3 regions of the Sutcliffiella sp. NPDC057660 genome follow, and region 3 is predicted to be linked to each of the others. Evidence: riboswitches for the same ligand, from Rfam matches in the RefSeq annotation. Region 3 holds a riboswitch; each other region holds the start of a gene.
The links. Region 3 has a riboswitch for S-adenosylmethionine ahead of ACFVAD_RS10660 (iron-containing alcohol dehydrogenase family protein). Riboswitches for the same ligand answer to the same signal wherever they lie in the genome.
Positions count from the first base shown of each region.

Region 1: it holds a riboswitch for S-adenosylmethionine, as region 3 does, so the genes downstream of both, ACFVAD_RS03510 (O-acetylhomoserine aminocarboxypropyltransferase/cysteine synthase family protein) here and ACFVAD_RS10660 (iron-containing alcohol dehydrogenase family protein) in region 3, are expected to answer to the same signal.
Region 2: it holds a riboswitch for S-adenosylmethionine, as region 3 does, so the genes downstream of both, metK (methionine adenosyltransferase) here and ACFVAD_RS10660 (iron-containing alcohol dehydrogenase family protein) in region 3, are expected to answer to the same signal.

Region 1 covers NZ_JBHVHV010000003.1:55,391-60,015, reverse strand. Annotated here, with positions in the region: gene metX (homoserine O-acetyltransferase MetX) at 1-772, opposite strand, end outside; gene ACFVAD_RS03510 (O-acetylhomoserine aminocarboxypropyltransferase/cysteine synthase family protein) at 794-2,113, opposite strand; SAM riboswitch class I at 2,298-2,419, opposite strand; SAM riboswitch class I at 2,579-2,683, opposite strand; gene ACFVAD_RS03505 (ATP-dependent Clp protease ATP-binding subunit) at 2,898-4,625, shown strand, end outside.
Region 2 covers NZ_JBHVHV010000029.1:9,236-13,860, reverse strand. Annotated here, with positions in the region: gene abc-f (ribosomal protection-like ABC-F family protein) at 1-1,261, shown strand, start outside; gene metK (methionine adenosyltransferase) at 1,608-2,807, opposite strand; SAM riboswitch class I at 2,981-3,149, opposite strand; gene pckA (phosphoenolpyruvate carboxykinase (ATP)) at 3,415-4,625, shown strand, end outside.
Region 3 covers NZ_JBHVHV010000008.1:86,113-90,737, reverse strand. Annotated here, with positions in the region: gene ACFVAD_RS10665 (MetQ/NlpA family ABC transporter substrate-binding protein) at 1-682, opposite strand, end outside; gene ACFVAD_RS10660 (iron-containing alcohol dehydrogenase family protein) at 684-1,772, opposite strand; SAM riboswitch class I at 1,857-1,966, opposite strand; gene argH (argininosuccinate lyase) at 2,344-3,717, opposite strand; gene ACFVAD_RS10650 (argininosuccinate synthase) at 3,749-4,625, opposite strand, start outside.

The sequences.
Region 1 (4,625 bases), on a different contig from region 3:
CGAACTTCTCACCCTGGTATTTCATATAGGAATCCACCTGATATTCAATGTCGGAATCCCCATGCGCATGTTTTTGTTCCCTGTTAAAACGATGATTGAATAAACTTGAGGAGCGATATGTTACCAGACCAACCATTCTGGCTATTTCAAGACCTTTCAATATTTCATTTTCCTGATAATCTCCATTATTCCAACGTGGGTCTGATATAATGGCGCTTCTTCCAATACAGTTAAAAGCCAGTGCATAATCAGTAAAATAAGGAGTTACAGCCATAGGAATAAGAATATCTGCATAATCCGGATATAATACTCCCCATTCGAGCACCTGCATTCCCCCTAAAGAGCCTCCAATAACAGCTTTCGCTTCGGAATACCCAAGCTCCCTTAATGCCAAATATTGAGCATGCACCATATCTCTGATTGTAATGGACGGAAACTTGCTTCCGTATTTTTTACCAGTTTTTGGATCTAGTGAGGTTGGACCTGTGGAGCCATTACACCCTCCTAGAACATTCATCGTTATTACTTGATAGTCATTTGTATCAATATAGGATCCGGGACCGATAAAGGAATGCCACCAGCCTTTTTCTTCCTCGGATCCTCTTGCAAATTGGTTTCCTGTCAAGGCATGACAGACTATAATAAGTTCTCTATTCTTATTTCCAACCCTTTCATAGGCAATTTCCACTTTCCCCAATACTTCTCCACTCTCAAGCACCAGTCGCTCGATCCCTACACTACCGGCAGTTGTTTTGCAATCACACTCTGTCACTGTCCTTCCACCCTTTTCATATCAGATGCTTTCCACTTTCAAAGTGGATTTTCCTGTTGCTGTGAAAAGTGCCTGGTCCAGATCCTTTTTCAGATCTTCGATGGATTCAATTCCTACAGATAGGCGAATCAAATCTTCTGTTACGCCTGTCTTTTTCAAATCTTCCCCTGTAAGCTGCTGATGAGTGGTTGATGCTGGATGAATAATCAAGGATTTAGCGTCTCCTACATTGGCTACATGTGACCAAAGCTTGATGGAATCAATGGCTTTTCTTCCCGCTTCTCTTCCACCTTTAATTCCGAAATTTAGAATGGAACCATATCCGTTTCTCAAATACTTTTGAGCGGATGCATGCGCCGGATGTCCTTGAAGACTAGGGTGGGATACCCACTCAACAGCGGGATGATCTTGTAGGAATCTTGCAAGCTCTGTTGCATTTTCGTTATGCTTTTCCACCCTTAGGTGAAGCGTCTCCAATCCTTGTAGAAGAAGAAATGCACTTTGAGGACTTAAGCATGCGCCAAAATCGCGCAAAAGCTGGACACGAAGCTTAACAGCATAAGCAAGGTTTCCGAAGGCTTCTGCATAACGAATGCCATTATAGCTTTCATCCGGTTCAGTAAAGTCTTGGAATTTAGGATTATCCCAGTTGAATGTACCTCCATCCACCACAATTCCTCCGATTGTCGTTCCATGGCCGCCAATCCATTTAGTTGCCGAATGCACCACAATATCCGCTCCCCACTTGATCGGATTGCAAAGATATGGAGATGCAAAAGTATTATCTATAATGAGTGGTATGTCATGATCATGTGCAACATTGGCAACACCTTCAACATCTAAAACATGTAAGCTTGGATTTCCAATGATTTCGCCGAAAATCGCTTTGGTTTTTGGGGTTATCGCCTTTCTGAAGTTCTCAGGATCCGTTCCATCCACAAAGAGCACTTTTATCCCATACTTCGGCAATGTGACAGCAAATAGATTATAGGTTCCTCCATACAGATTTCCTGCTGCAACGATCTCATCACCGGCATGGGCAATGTTTAATATGGCAAATGCTATTGCAGCCATGCCGGAGCTGGTTGCAACGGCCGCCACTCCACCTTCCAACAGCGCAATTCTCTTTTCCAGCACATCGACTGTCGGGTTTCCAATTCTCGTATAGATGTTGCCGAATTCATTTAGGGCAAATAAATTCTGGGCATGCTCAGTATCATTGAACACATACGATGTTGTCTGATAGATGGGAACTGCTCTGGAACCGGTAGTCGGATCAGGAGTTTGCCCTCCGTGTAACAATAGCGTTTCTAATTGATAAGCATCATTTGTATTGGTCATGTCATTACCTCCGTTTTTAATTTTTAATAAATGCTACCCTTAAAATAAGTGAGTGTTCCGTATTCCTGTTGATTTCCGTTCCAGGTGTTCGCTTTCCGCGGAAAGCGAAGCCTAGTGCGAAATCAACAGCGGTGTTATTACCGCTAAAAATAAAAACCCCTTCATAAGAAGAGGTTTTTTCCTCCTCTTATCTGTCAGGCGCATAGTCCGCCTGCAGGAATTAGCACCTTTTCAGAAATAGATTAACTGTTCCTGATGGTTGCCGGACTTCATAGGGCCTGATCCCTCGGTCACTCTCGATAAGAGATATTCAGTTTTTTGTTCATTACGTTAATTCATTAAATGTATGATTGATTTACTATCTACCATATTGAGTAATAACGGATAATATTACTTTTAATTTTCCCCCTTTTTGAACAGATAAAAAGCCTCTTCTATAAGAAGAGGCTTTCATTGAAGGTCCTCTTCTTATCTCTCAGAAAAAAATTCTGCAGAAATTAGCACCTTTTCAACATCATTGAAGGTTGCCGGGCTTCACAGGGTCTGTCCCTCCACCGCTCTTAATAAGAAGTTTTGCTATTTGATTTTAAAAGAAAAATACTTTTTGCAATTATAACAACAGTCTCAAGCTGAAGTCAACAAACTTTTCTAAATATACCGAATAAATAATATCTATTATTTACCAACAGGCAAAATACTTGAAAGTCAAAAAAGGTCAAAGTATACTATGGCTAAACCTTAATGGTCAAAGAAAGTCAAACAATTCTCAAGGAGGAAGCAAAGAATGATTTGTCAAAAATGCGAAGAGAATCAAGCAACTATTCATGTTAAGTTCCAATTTAATTCAGAACAAAAGCAACTTGTCCTATGCTCATCCTGCTTTGAAGAAGAAAGAGCAAAATTACAGACGCCGTCTGGATTCTTGCAAGGATTTTCCGGACACACTCCATTTTGGGAGCATGATCATCGACCTAATAAAGAGTCAAATTCCAAAGATTCTAAAGAGTCCAGACACGGCGGTGGAATTCTGGACAAATTAGCCAAAAATGTAACGAATCTTGCTAAAGCAGGATTGATTGACCCTGTTGTGGGAAGAGAAAAAGAAATCAAGAAAGTAATTGAAATTCTAAACAGACGAAACAAGAACAATCCCGTACTAATCGGGGAACCTGGAGTAGGTAAAACAGCCATTGCAGAAGGACTTGCACTTAATATTTCTACCGGAGATGTTCCTGCCAAGCTTCAGAATAAAGAAATCTATCTGTTGGATGTCGCCTCACTTGTTGCCAATACAGGTATTAGAGGTCAATTTGAAGAAAGACTGAAGCAAATCATCCACGAACTGCAGGAAAGAAAAAATGTCATCCTTTTTGTGGATGAATTGCACTTAATTGTAGGAGCAGGTTCTGCGGAAGGGTCCATGGATGCAGGTAATTTGCTGAAACCGGCATTGGCCAGAGGTGAGTTGCAGCTCATCGGGGCTACAACCTTGAAGGAATACCGGCAAATAGAAAAGGATGCTGCATTGGAACGACGCTTTCAACCTGTTATGGTAAAAGAGCCTACTCCTGAAAAGGCTATTGAGATCATTAAAGGTATCCAATCCAAATACGAGGAATTCCATCAGGTTTCCTATACTGAAGAAGCGATAAATGCCTGCGTCAGCCTGTCACACCGCTATATTCAGGATCGTTTCCTGCCTGATAAAGCCATTGATTTGCTTGATGAAGCAGGATCTAAGAAGAATTTAACCTTGGATGTAATGGACGCGGAGAGAATTAACTACCGACTGGCACAGATTGAAAATGAAAAACAAAAAGCTTTGGATGAAGAGAAATACGAATACGCTGCAAAGCTGAGAGATGAAGAAGCAAAACTTGAGCAGAGTAGAAATAGCTCCACTGCGAAAAAACTTGAAGTTACACTGAATGACATCTATGCAATCATAGAAGAAAAAACTGGCATTCCTGTTGGAAAACTGCAACAGGAAGAACAAGTAAAGCTTCGTGATCTCGAGGCAAATTTAAATAAAAAAGTGATTGGACAAAAAAATGCAGTCCAAAAGATTGCAAAAGCAATTCGCAGAAGTCGTGCAGGTCTTAAAAGAAAAGAACGACCTATTGGTTCCTTCCTTTTTGTCGGTCCTACTGGGGTTGGTAAAACAGAGCTTACCAAATCACTTGCCGAAGAGCTTTTTGGTTCAAAGGATGCATTTATCCGTTTTGACATGAGTGAATACATGGAAAAGCATTCAGTATCCAAACTAATTGGATCTCCACCAGGGTATATCGGGCATGAGGAAGCTGGACAGTTGACAGAAAAGGTTCGCCGCAACCCTTACAGCATTGTACTGCTTGATGAAATGGAAAAAGCCCATCCTGATGTGCTCCAGCTGTTTCTTCAGGTAATGGAGGATGGCAGGCTGACGGACAGCCAAGGAAGAACTGTCAGCTTCAAAGACACTGTGATTATCATGACAAGTAACGCAGGTGTTACAGACAAGAGGATTACA
Region 2 (4,625 bases), on a different contig from region 3:
TGTTGTCATCTCCCATGACCGCTACTTCCTGGACGAGGTGGCAACCAAAATCATCGATCTTGAAGATGGGGAAACACATGTCTACCACACAAACTACAGCGGTTTTATCAAAGAAAAAGAAGAGCGCCTACTCCTTGAGTTCGCAGCCTATCAGGAGCAGCAGAAAAAAATCAAAAAGATGAAAGAGACCATTAAACGCCTGAAGGAATGGGCCAACCAGGCGAATCCGCCAAACGCTGCGATGCACCGACGCGCAAAAAGCATGCAAAAGGCCCTAGACCGACTGGAAAAGGTGAAACGTCCCATTCTGGAGAGAAAGGCTATGGGTCTTCAATTTGAAGGAAGCGAACGGAGCGGGAAAGACGTCCTTACCATGGAAGGATTGGCAAAATCCTTTGGCGGGCGTAAGCTCTTTGATCAGCTTGACCTACATGTTTTCTTTCAAGAAAGAGTCGCGATTGTCGGCCAAAACGGAACAGGAAAAACCACTCTCCTGAAAATTCTTCTGGACGAGGAAAGTCATGATTCCGGCGACTTAAAGGTAGGAAGCAATGTGAAAATCGGGTACCTCTCTCAGCATGTGGAGGCCGCTACCCCTAAACAGACGCTGATCGACGCTTTTCGGGAATACGTACCCATCACCCAGGAACAGGCACGACATGTTCTTGCGAAGTTTCTTTTCTACGGTCCTTCTGTATTTAAAAGAGTGGAAAATTTAAGCGGAGGAGAAAAAATGCGTTTGCGCTTGGCCCAGCTGATGTATCAAGATATCAACCTCCTTATTCTCGACGAGCCGACAAACCATCTGGACATTGAATCTCGGGAAGTCCTGGAGGAAGCGCTCGAGGATTTCAGCGGGACGATCGTTACCGTGTCGCATGACCGCTACTTTTTGAATAAGTATTTTGAGAAAACCTGCTGGCTTGAAGGCGGGAGGCTGACCACTTATACCGGCAACTACCAATATGCTCGTAAAAAGAGAAAAGAATTGGAAAAGGAAAAACCGCAAATAGTTGTTCAAGCTCCGGATAGTAAGAAGGATACTGTCCCTCCCGAACGAGTAAAAAGAAATGCCCCAACTTCCATCGAGCCCAAGAAGATAGAGGCAAAATTGGAAGAACTGGAACTGGCAATATTCCAGTTGGAGGCACAGATGGAAAAAGAGACAGATCTTGCGACCCTGCAAGAGTATCAGGATGACTGGAACATCAGAGAAGCGGAACGCGCCTCCCTCTATGAATTGTTGGAGGATGCGCTTTAAGCATTGTTGAAGCAGGCGATCTATTTCGCCTGTTTTTTGTTGGAGGGCTTGTTTCTTATGCAATTTCGAGTATTCCGCAGTGGATTTTACAGGTAAATTTAAAGATATCAACGGAAATTTTCATATATCCACGTTTTCGGACACTATATCAAAGAGAAAAAAATTATATCAATGAAATTAAAAATATATCCAAGTAAAACAGGCACATATAGATAAAACGCACTTTCCAACAATATTCGACGTCATGGCCCACGACAACCATTCACTGCTCTTAGAAACCAGACACAAAAAAAACTGCCGCCAAACCAGGCACAAAACCTGATTTGGCGGCAGCCACAATAAAAATTTAAGCGTTCGCTTGCTCTTTCAACGCATCCGCTTTATCCACTTGCTCCCAAGGAAGGTCAAGATCGTTACGGCCAAAGTGACCGTATGCAGCAGTCTGCTTGTAGATTGGGCGACGAAGGTCTAGCATTTTGATGATTCCAGCTGGACGAAGGTCGAAGTTGTTGCGCACAAGTTCCACTAGCTTCTCTTCAGATACTTTACCAGTTCCGAAAGTGTCCACTGCGATGGATACAGGCTGTGCTACACCGATTGCGTATGCAAGTTGAACTTCACATTTGTCAGCCAATCCGCTTGCTACGATGTTTTTTGCAACATAACGTGCTGCATATGCTCCGGAACGGTCAACTTTCGTTGCGTCCTTACCGGAGAATGCTCCACCACCGTGACGAGCATATCCACCATACGTATCAACGATGATTTTACGTCCAGTCAATCCAGCATCCCCTTGAGGTCCACCGATAACGAAACGGCCAGTCGGGTTGATGAAGTATTTTGTGTTTTCGTCAATCAAGTTAGCAGGAACTACCGGCTTGATTACGTGTTCTTTCACATTACGTTGGATCTGCTCCAAAGAAATCTCCGGGTGATGCTGAGTAGAGATAACGATTGTATCGATACGTACCGGTTGATCGTTTTCATCATATTCTACAGTTACCTGAGTTTTTCCATCCGGACGTAAGTATGGAAGGATTTCTTCTTTTCTTACTTCTGTTAGGCGACGGGAAAGCTTATGAGCCAATGAAATCGGTAAAGGCATCAATTCCTTTGTTTCATTGCAAGCAAATCCGAACATCAGACCTTGGTCTCCCGCACCGATCGCTTCGATTTCCGCATCTGACATTTGTCCTTCACGAGCTTCCAATGCCTGGTCAACACCCATTGCGATGTCAGCGGACTGCTCGTCGATGGACGTAAGTACCGCACAAGTTTCTGCGTCAAAACCGTACTTCGCACGAGTGTATCCGATTCCTTGGATTGTTTCACGAACGATTTTTGGGATATCTACATAAGTAGAAGTAGTGATTTCTCCAGCAACAAGCACCAATCCAGTTGTTACAGAAGTTTCACACGCTACACGTGCATTTGGGTCATTAGTAAGAATAGCATCAAGGATGGAGTCGGAAATTTGGTCACAAATTTTATCCGGATGCCCCTCCGTTACCGATTCAGAAGTAAATAAACGACGTTGCTTAGTCATTAAAAAAGTTCCTCCTTTTGTATATGAAAAGCGTTTTACCTCTCTTCATGTATAACAGTATGTTTGATACGGATCTCATTTCCTGTTGTGCTGTTCTTTGTTATCTTGTGCAGAATATAAAAAACCTTTCCATAAAGTTGAGGAAAGGTTTGGGTTCAAGAATTAGCCTTTCACTCTTATCGGTCAAGGTCAATGCCTTGCTCAGGTTTAGCACCTTTTCTCAAGCGACAATTTTCTTGTCCAAAAAAATTAGCGAAGTGCTTTTTTCGCGCTCGCCCATTTACCTTTGAGCAGGTTGCTGGGTTTCATAGGGCCTGCCCCTCCACCAGCTCGGAATAAGAGTATCCGTTCAAGGTTCTATATTAGCGTAATAAAAGCTTTATTGTCAACAAAAAACGGCAAATTATTTAAATGAAGAAACAGGAAAAAACATATGCTATCATTAAGTAGATTTGTCCATGTACATAAGCCTCTTTTTCACAAAATGTTAACGGATTCACACTTTATTTCATAAAATAATTTAATTAGTATGGACTATTGGATTAAATGTGTTATACTTTTTAACAGATGAGAAATTAATATACAAGTTGAAGGAGAGTTATCCATGATGAAAACGGTTGGTATTGATAATGGTTTAACTAAATTAATATACGGAAGCAACACGCAAATGCAACTTTCTGTTCCTCAATTAGTGGAGAAAGTATTAAACCGCAATGAAGGCAGCCTGACATCTACCGGTGCCGTGGTTGCTACAACTGGAAAATATACGGGTCGCTCCCCTAAAGATAAATTCATTGTGGAAGAGGATATCTCCAAGGATAAGATTGACTGGGGAACGGTAAACAGCCCAATCTCCGAAGATGTATTCGAACGTTTATATGATAAAGTACTAAACTACTTAGAAAAAAAAGATGAAATTTTCGTTTTCAAGGGCTTCGCAGGAGCGGACGAAAAATATCAATTGCCTATCCAGGTAATCAACGAATTTGCATGGCATAATCTTTTTGCGCACCAGCTATTCATCCGCCCAAATGACGAACAGCTTGCCAAACATGAAACCGCATTCAGTGTTGTCTCTGCACCAAGCTTCAAGGCTGATCCTGCAGTAGACGGTACAAACTCTGAAGCATTTGTCATCATTTCCTTTAAAAAGCGCGTCGTTCTTATCGGCGGTACGGAATATGCAGGTGAAATGAAGAAATCCATTTTCTCTGTCATGAACTACTTGCTTCCTGAGAATGGTATCATGCCGATGCACTGCTCTGCCAATGTAGGGCGTGAAGGCGATGTAGCACTATTCTTTGGTTTATCTGGTACAGGCAAGACAACATTATCCGCTGACCCTAACAGAAAGCTGATCGGTGACGATGAGCACGGCTGGTCCAATACAGGTGTATTCAATATTGAAGGCGGCTGCTATGCGAAATGCATCGGATTGACGCACGAAAAAGAGCCTCAAATTTTTGATGCCATCCGTTTTGGATCAGTGCTTGAAAATGTGGTAATCGATGGTCAGTCAAGAATCGCTGACTATGACAACTCCACTTTAACAGAAAATACTCGTGCCGCCTACCCTCTTGAAGCCATGGACAACATTGTGCAGCCTAGTATCGCGGGACACCCGACAACTATTGTTTTCTTGACAGCTGATGCAACCGGGGTACTGCCTCCGATCGCCAAGCTTTCAAAAGAACAGGCAATGTTCCACTTCCTGAGTGGGTACACAAGTAAATTGGCCGGAACAGAGCGCGGAATCACTTCCCCGCAAACAACGTTCTCCACTTGCTTCGGTTCTCCATTCCTGCCGCTTCCTGCAAC
Region 3 (4,625 bases):
CCCAAGGAGAGTCTCCTGGTTCAATGAAAATGGAATCTTTGGTTGGAACAAATCCAAATTCCACCGCAAAGTTTGTGTTGATAGCAGCAGCTGCCAGTTCTTCGAGTTGACGTGGAATCTGGGAAGCCTCCAATTCAATGAATTCCAGGTTTTTCTCATTTTCCTCTATATCCTTTAAGGTTGCATTTGCACCAGCGCCTTCTTTTAATTTGATCAAACCTGCCAATTCAAACAGTTGCAAGGAACGAGCCCCATTAGTTGGGTCATTTGGCAAACCGACCTTATCGCCATCTTTCAGATCTTTAACATCTTTGATGCCTGTAGAATATATGCCCATCGGGAAGTTAACTGTTGTCGCTACATCTGTTAAGTCCAATCCGCGGTCCTTTTTGAACTGCTCCAGATAAGGCTTATGCTGGAAGCTGTTTACATCCAGGTCTCCCTCGTCCAACGCGACATTCGGCATTACATATTCAGTGAAAACCTCGATTTCTATATCCAATCCATCCTTTGCCGCGACTTCCTTCACTTTTTCCAATATCTGCTCGTGAGGTCCCGCTGTAACCCCGACAACCAGCTTATCTTCACTCAGGGCCTCACTCCCCCCTGATTCACTGCTCCCACATGCAGTAATAACTGATAATAATAGTGCTGTTACCAAAAATCCTAATATTTTCTTCATCCTACTCTCTCCCTTTTCCAATTATCTTTTCGATTACTTCAAATGCTTCCAAAATATCAGATGCTTCATATTCCCTTTTCATAAAGTGGATCGACTCTGAAGGAAGCAGGGTATTATTGGCGATTTTTTCTAGAGTCTCCCTATCATTGATGGAAAGGCCAAGATCGTGGAGCCTCATTGGAAGACCTGTTTTTTCAAAAAATGCAGCAAGTTTGGTGATTTCCTCTACTTTACCTTCCAATGCCAGTTGAACGAGTATTCCATATGCTACTTTCTCTCCATGAAGAAGATGATGGGTGGAGGGAATTTTCGTCAGTGCATTATGTACAGAATGTGCGGCTGCTATCCTTCCATAGTAATCTGCATAGCCACCTACCATTCCACCGAGCATAATGATGGCGTCGGTGACAGCTCGGAAACTGGATGTGAGCGTTCCCTTCTCCATATCAGCAAGAGCTTGAATTCCTTCTTCCAATATAATTTTTTTACAAAGCTCGGCTGATTGCAGCCCAATTTGCACTGGTACTGGAATGGTATTGAGGTCGTAAATAAGGCTCTCCGCCTCATACCATTTAGCAAGTGTATCCCCGATGCCAGCCTTGAAAAACTGTATTGGTGCTTTGAGCAAAATCTCAGGTTCCACCAAGACCATAAGCGTACTTTTAGGAAAAATGGTATACCGCTTAAACTGGCCACTCTCCGAATAGAAAACACTTAGTGGGGTCCAAGCGGCACATGTGGAAGCGACTGTAGGAACCAGAACAACTTCCACTCGCATTTCGTAGGCCAACGCTTTAGAAAGATCTAACACTTTTCCTCCGCCCAACCCGATAATGATGTCCGCATCCCATGATTCTGCAGTTTTTCTTAACCGTCTGACTTCCTCATCCGAACATTCTCCACTGTAGTGTTCAAAGTGCACCTGTAGGGATCCGAAATCAGGAAGATAAGATTTCACGGCATGCAGTGATTTTGTTCCATGTACGATGAAGACTCTTTGAAACCCATTTGAGTCTAAAAATTCAGGAAGTTTTCCAAGTACTCCCACCTCCGATTGATAGATAGCCGGTGCACCTTGTACGTTGATCATTTCATTCCTCCCTCCCAGTGTTGTAATACAACAAAAAATCCTCCCTTGAAAACAAGAGAGGATGAGAAAACTAAAAATCGTCCTCTCTTATCTTCCAGAACATTGTTGTTCTGCAGGAATTAGCACCTTTTCTAGCGTTCTAGAAAGGTTGCTGGGCGTCATAGGGCCAGTCCCTCTGCCACTCTTGATAAGAGTTGTAATTTTTGAAACTATTGAATTTTTAAAAGATTAAAGTTAGTATATGTTGCTGAAAAGCTTCTGTCAATAAGTTTTTTGAAATAATAAAATGTAAGCGTTTTACTACGCTAATCTTGTAAATAGATTGTCACCTTTGAACACCGCTGTTGATTTCCGCACTAGGCGCAGCGACCCAAGGGGCGGTGCTGGAGCCTCCTCGGCTTCGCCTGTGGGGTCTCCAGTCTACCGCTATCTCCCGCAGGAGTCTTCGCCTATTGCTCCAATCAACAGCTAGATTCTTAAAACCTACACTAGAAATTAACAAGGCCTGCTTAATAAAAGCAGAAAGTTAATAAATATAGTTGAAGTTTTCCTGTGCGCCAAGAAACTCCAATTAGTCGATAAATTGCTCGGCGAAGGACAGTTGGTTTTTTACTTGTTGGAATCCTGTGCCGCCTTGGCTGTTTCTGGCTCCTACTACATTTTTGGGCTGTAGGATTTCATAGATGTCTTCTTTGAATAACGGGGAAAATTGTTGATATTCCTCGATGGTCAAGCCTAATAGGAACTTTTGGTTGTTTATGGCATACAGGACTATTTTTCCGATTATTTCATGTGCCTGTCTGAATGGCAGCCCCTTTGTTACAAGGTAATCTGCAATATCTGTTGCATTGGAGAAATCCTGTGATACAGCTTGGTGCATCTTATCTTTGTTGACAGTCATGGTAAGGATCATCGGGGCAAGAAGGCGCAATGAGCCGTCGAGTGTTGCCACTGTATCGAACATCCCTTCCTTGTCTTCCTGCATGTCTTTGTTGTAGGCAAGCGGCAGCCCCTTCAAAACAGTCAGCAGACCTACGAGGTTGCCATATACTCTGCCGGTTTTGGCACGGAGAAGCTCCGGGACATCTGGATTTTTCTTTTGAGGCATAATACTAGATCCCGTGCAAAAGGCATCGTCTAGTTCAATGAATTGAAACTCCTGACTCGACCAGATGACAAGCTCCTCTGAAAGACGTGAAATATGTGTCATGATCAGTGAAGCGTGTGACAGGAACTCGACGATAAAATCCCTGTCGCTGACTGCATCCATGCTGTTCGGATAAACCATATCAAACCCTAATAATTCTGCGGTCTGCTGTCTATCGATCGGAAAGGTTGTTCCAGCAAGTGCGCCGGCACCAAGTGGCGACCAGTTTATGCGTTTCAAGCTGTCCTGCAATCTTTCTTTGTCACGTTCAAGCATCCAAAAATATGCTAGAAGATGGTGAGCAAATGAAATAGGCTGTGCTCGCTGAAGATGTGTGTAGCCTGGCAGAATGGTGTCAATATGATCCTTTGCCTGATTCATTATCGCTTTTTGCACGTCGTTCAAAAGTCCAATGATCGATTTCGTCTGCTTGCGAAGATACAGATGCATATCTGTCGCGACTTGATCATTACGGCTTCGTCCTGTATGAAGCTTTCCTCCAACAGGTCCTATCTCATCTATCAGCAGCTTTTCAATGTTCATGTGAATATCCTCATGCTCCACAAGAAACTCTACATTTCCATTGTTAATTTTTTGCTGTATCGTCAATAGTCCCTCTTTGATTGTATTTGCGTCCTCAATGGCGATTATTCCGCAGTCCCCGAGCATCTGCACATGTGCGATACTGCCTTCGATGTCTTCACTTGCCAACTCTTTATCGAAAGTAATAGAGGCAGTGAATTCTTCTACTAGCTTGTCGGTTTCCTTGGTGAATCTTCCGCCCCATAGTTTAGACATAGGATGATAGCCTCCATTTCCAAAAATAAGTTTAATAGCTTGCTACTTTTTCTTTTTTATGAATTTCCGCATACACCTTGGTAGGCAGGCCCCAAAGCTTGATAAATCCTACTGCAGCGTTATGGTCGAACATGTCCCCTTTTGAATAGGTGGCCAGTTCCTCATTGTATAAGCTGTTTTCGGATTGACGACCGACTACTGTATGGTTTCCTTTTTGGAGCTTTACGCGGATTTTTCCGCTTACATGCTTCTGGGTTTCCTCAACGAAAGCTTGCAGCGCACCCACTAATGGGGAATACCATAATCCTTCGTAAATCACTTTTGCCATTTGCTGATCGATGGAGGTTTTGAATTGGGTCACTTCTCTAGGCAATGTCAAAAACTCCAATTCCTTATGTGCCTGAATCAGAATAAGCGCAGCGGGATTCTCGTAGACCTCACGGGATTTGATTCCCACAAGACGATTTTCGATGTGGTCGATACGGCCCACTCCATGCTTTCCACCTATTTCATTCAATTCTTCAATCAAGGGTACAAGGTCCATACTCTTATCATTAAGTGCTACAGGAACGCCATTTTCAAATGTTATCTCAAGGTATTCCGGCTGATCTGGAGTCAATTCAATCGGATTGGTCCATGCAAATGCAGCTTCGGGTGCTTCATTCCATGGATTTTCCAAAACACCTGCTTCGCAAGCTCTTCCCCAAATGTTCGCATCAATGGAAAATGGATTATCCAAATCTACCGGAATCGGAATATCATGCTTCATTGCATATTCGATTTCCTCATCACGTGTCATACCCCATTCCCGTACCGGTGCAATTACTTTCAAGTTAGGGTTAAGCGCCTGAATGCTTACCTCAAAGCGGACCTGATCATTCCCTTTCCCGGTACAACCATGTGCAACG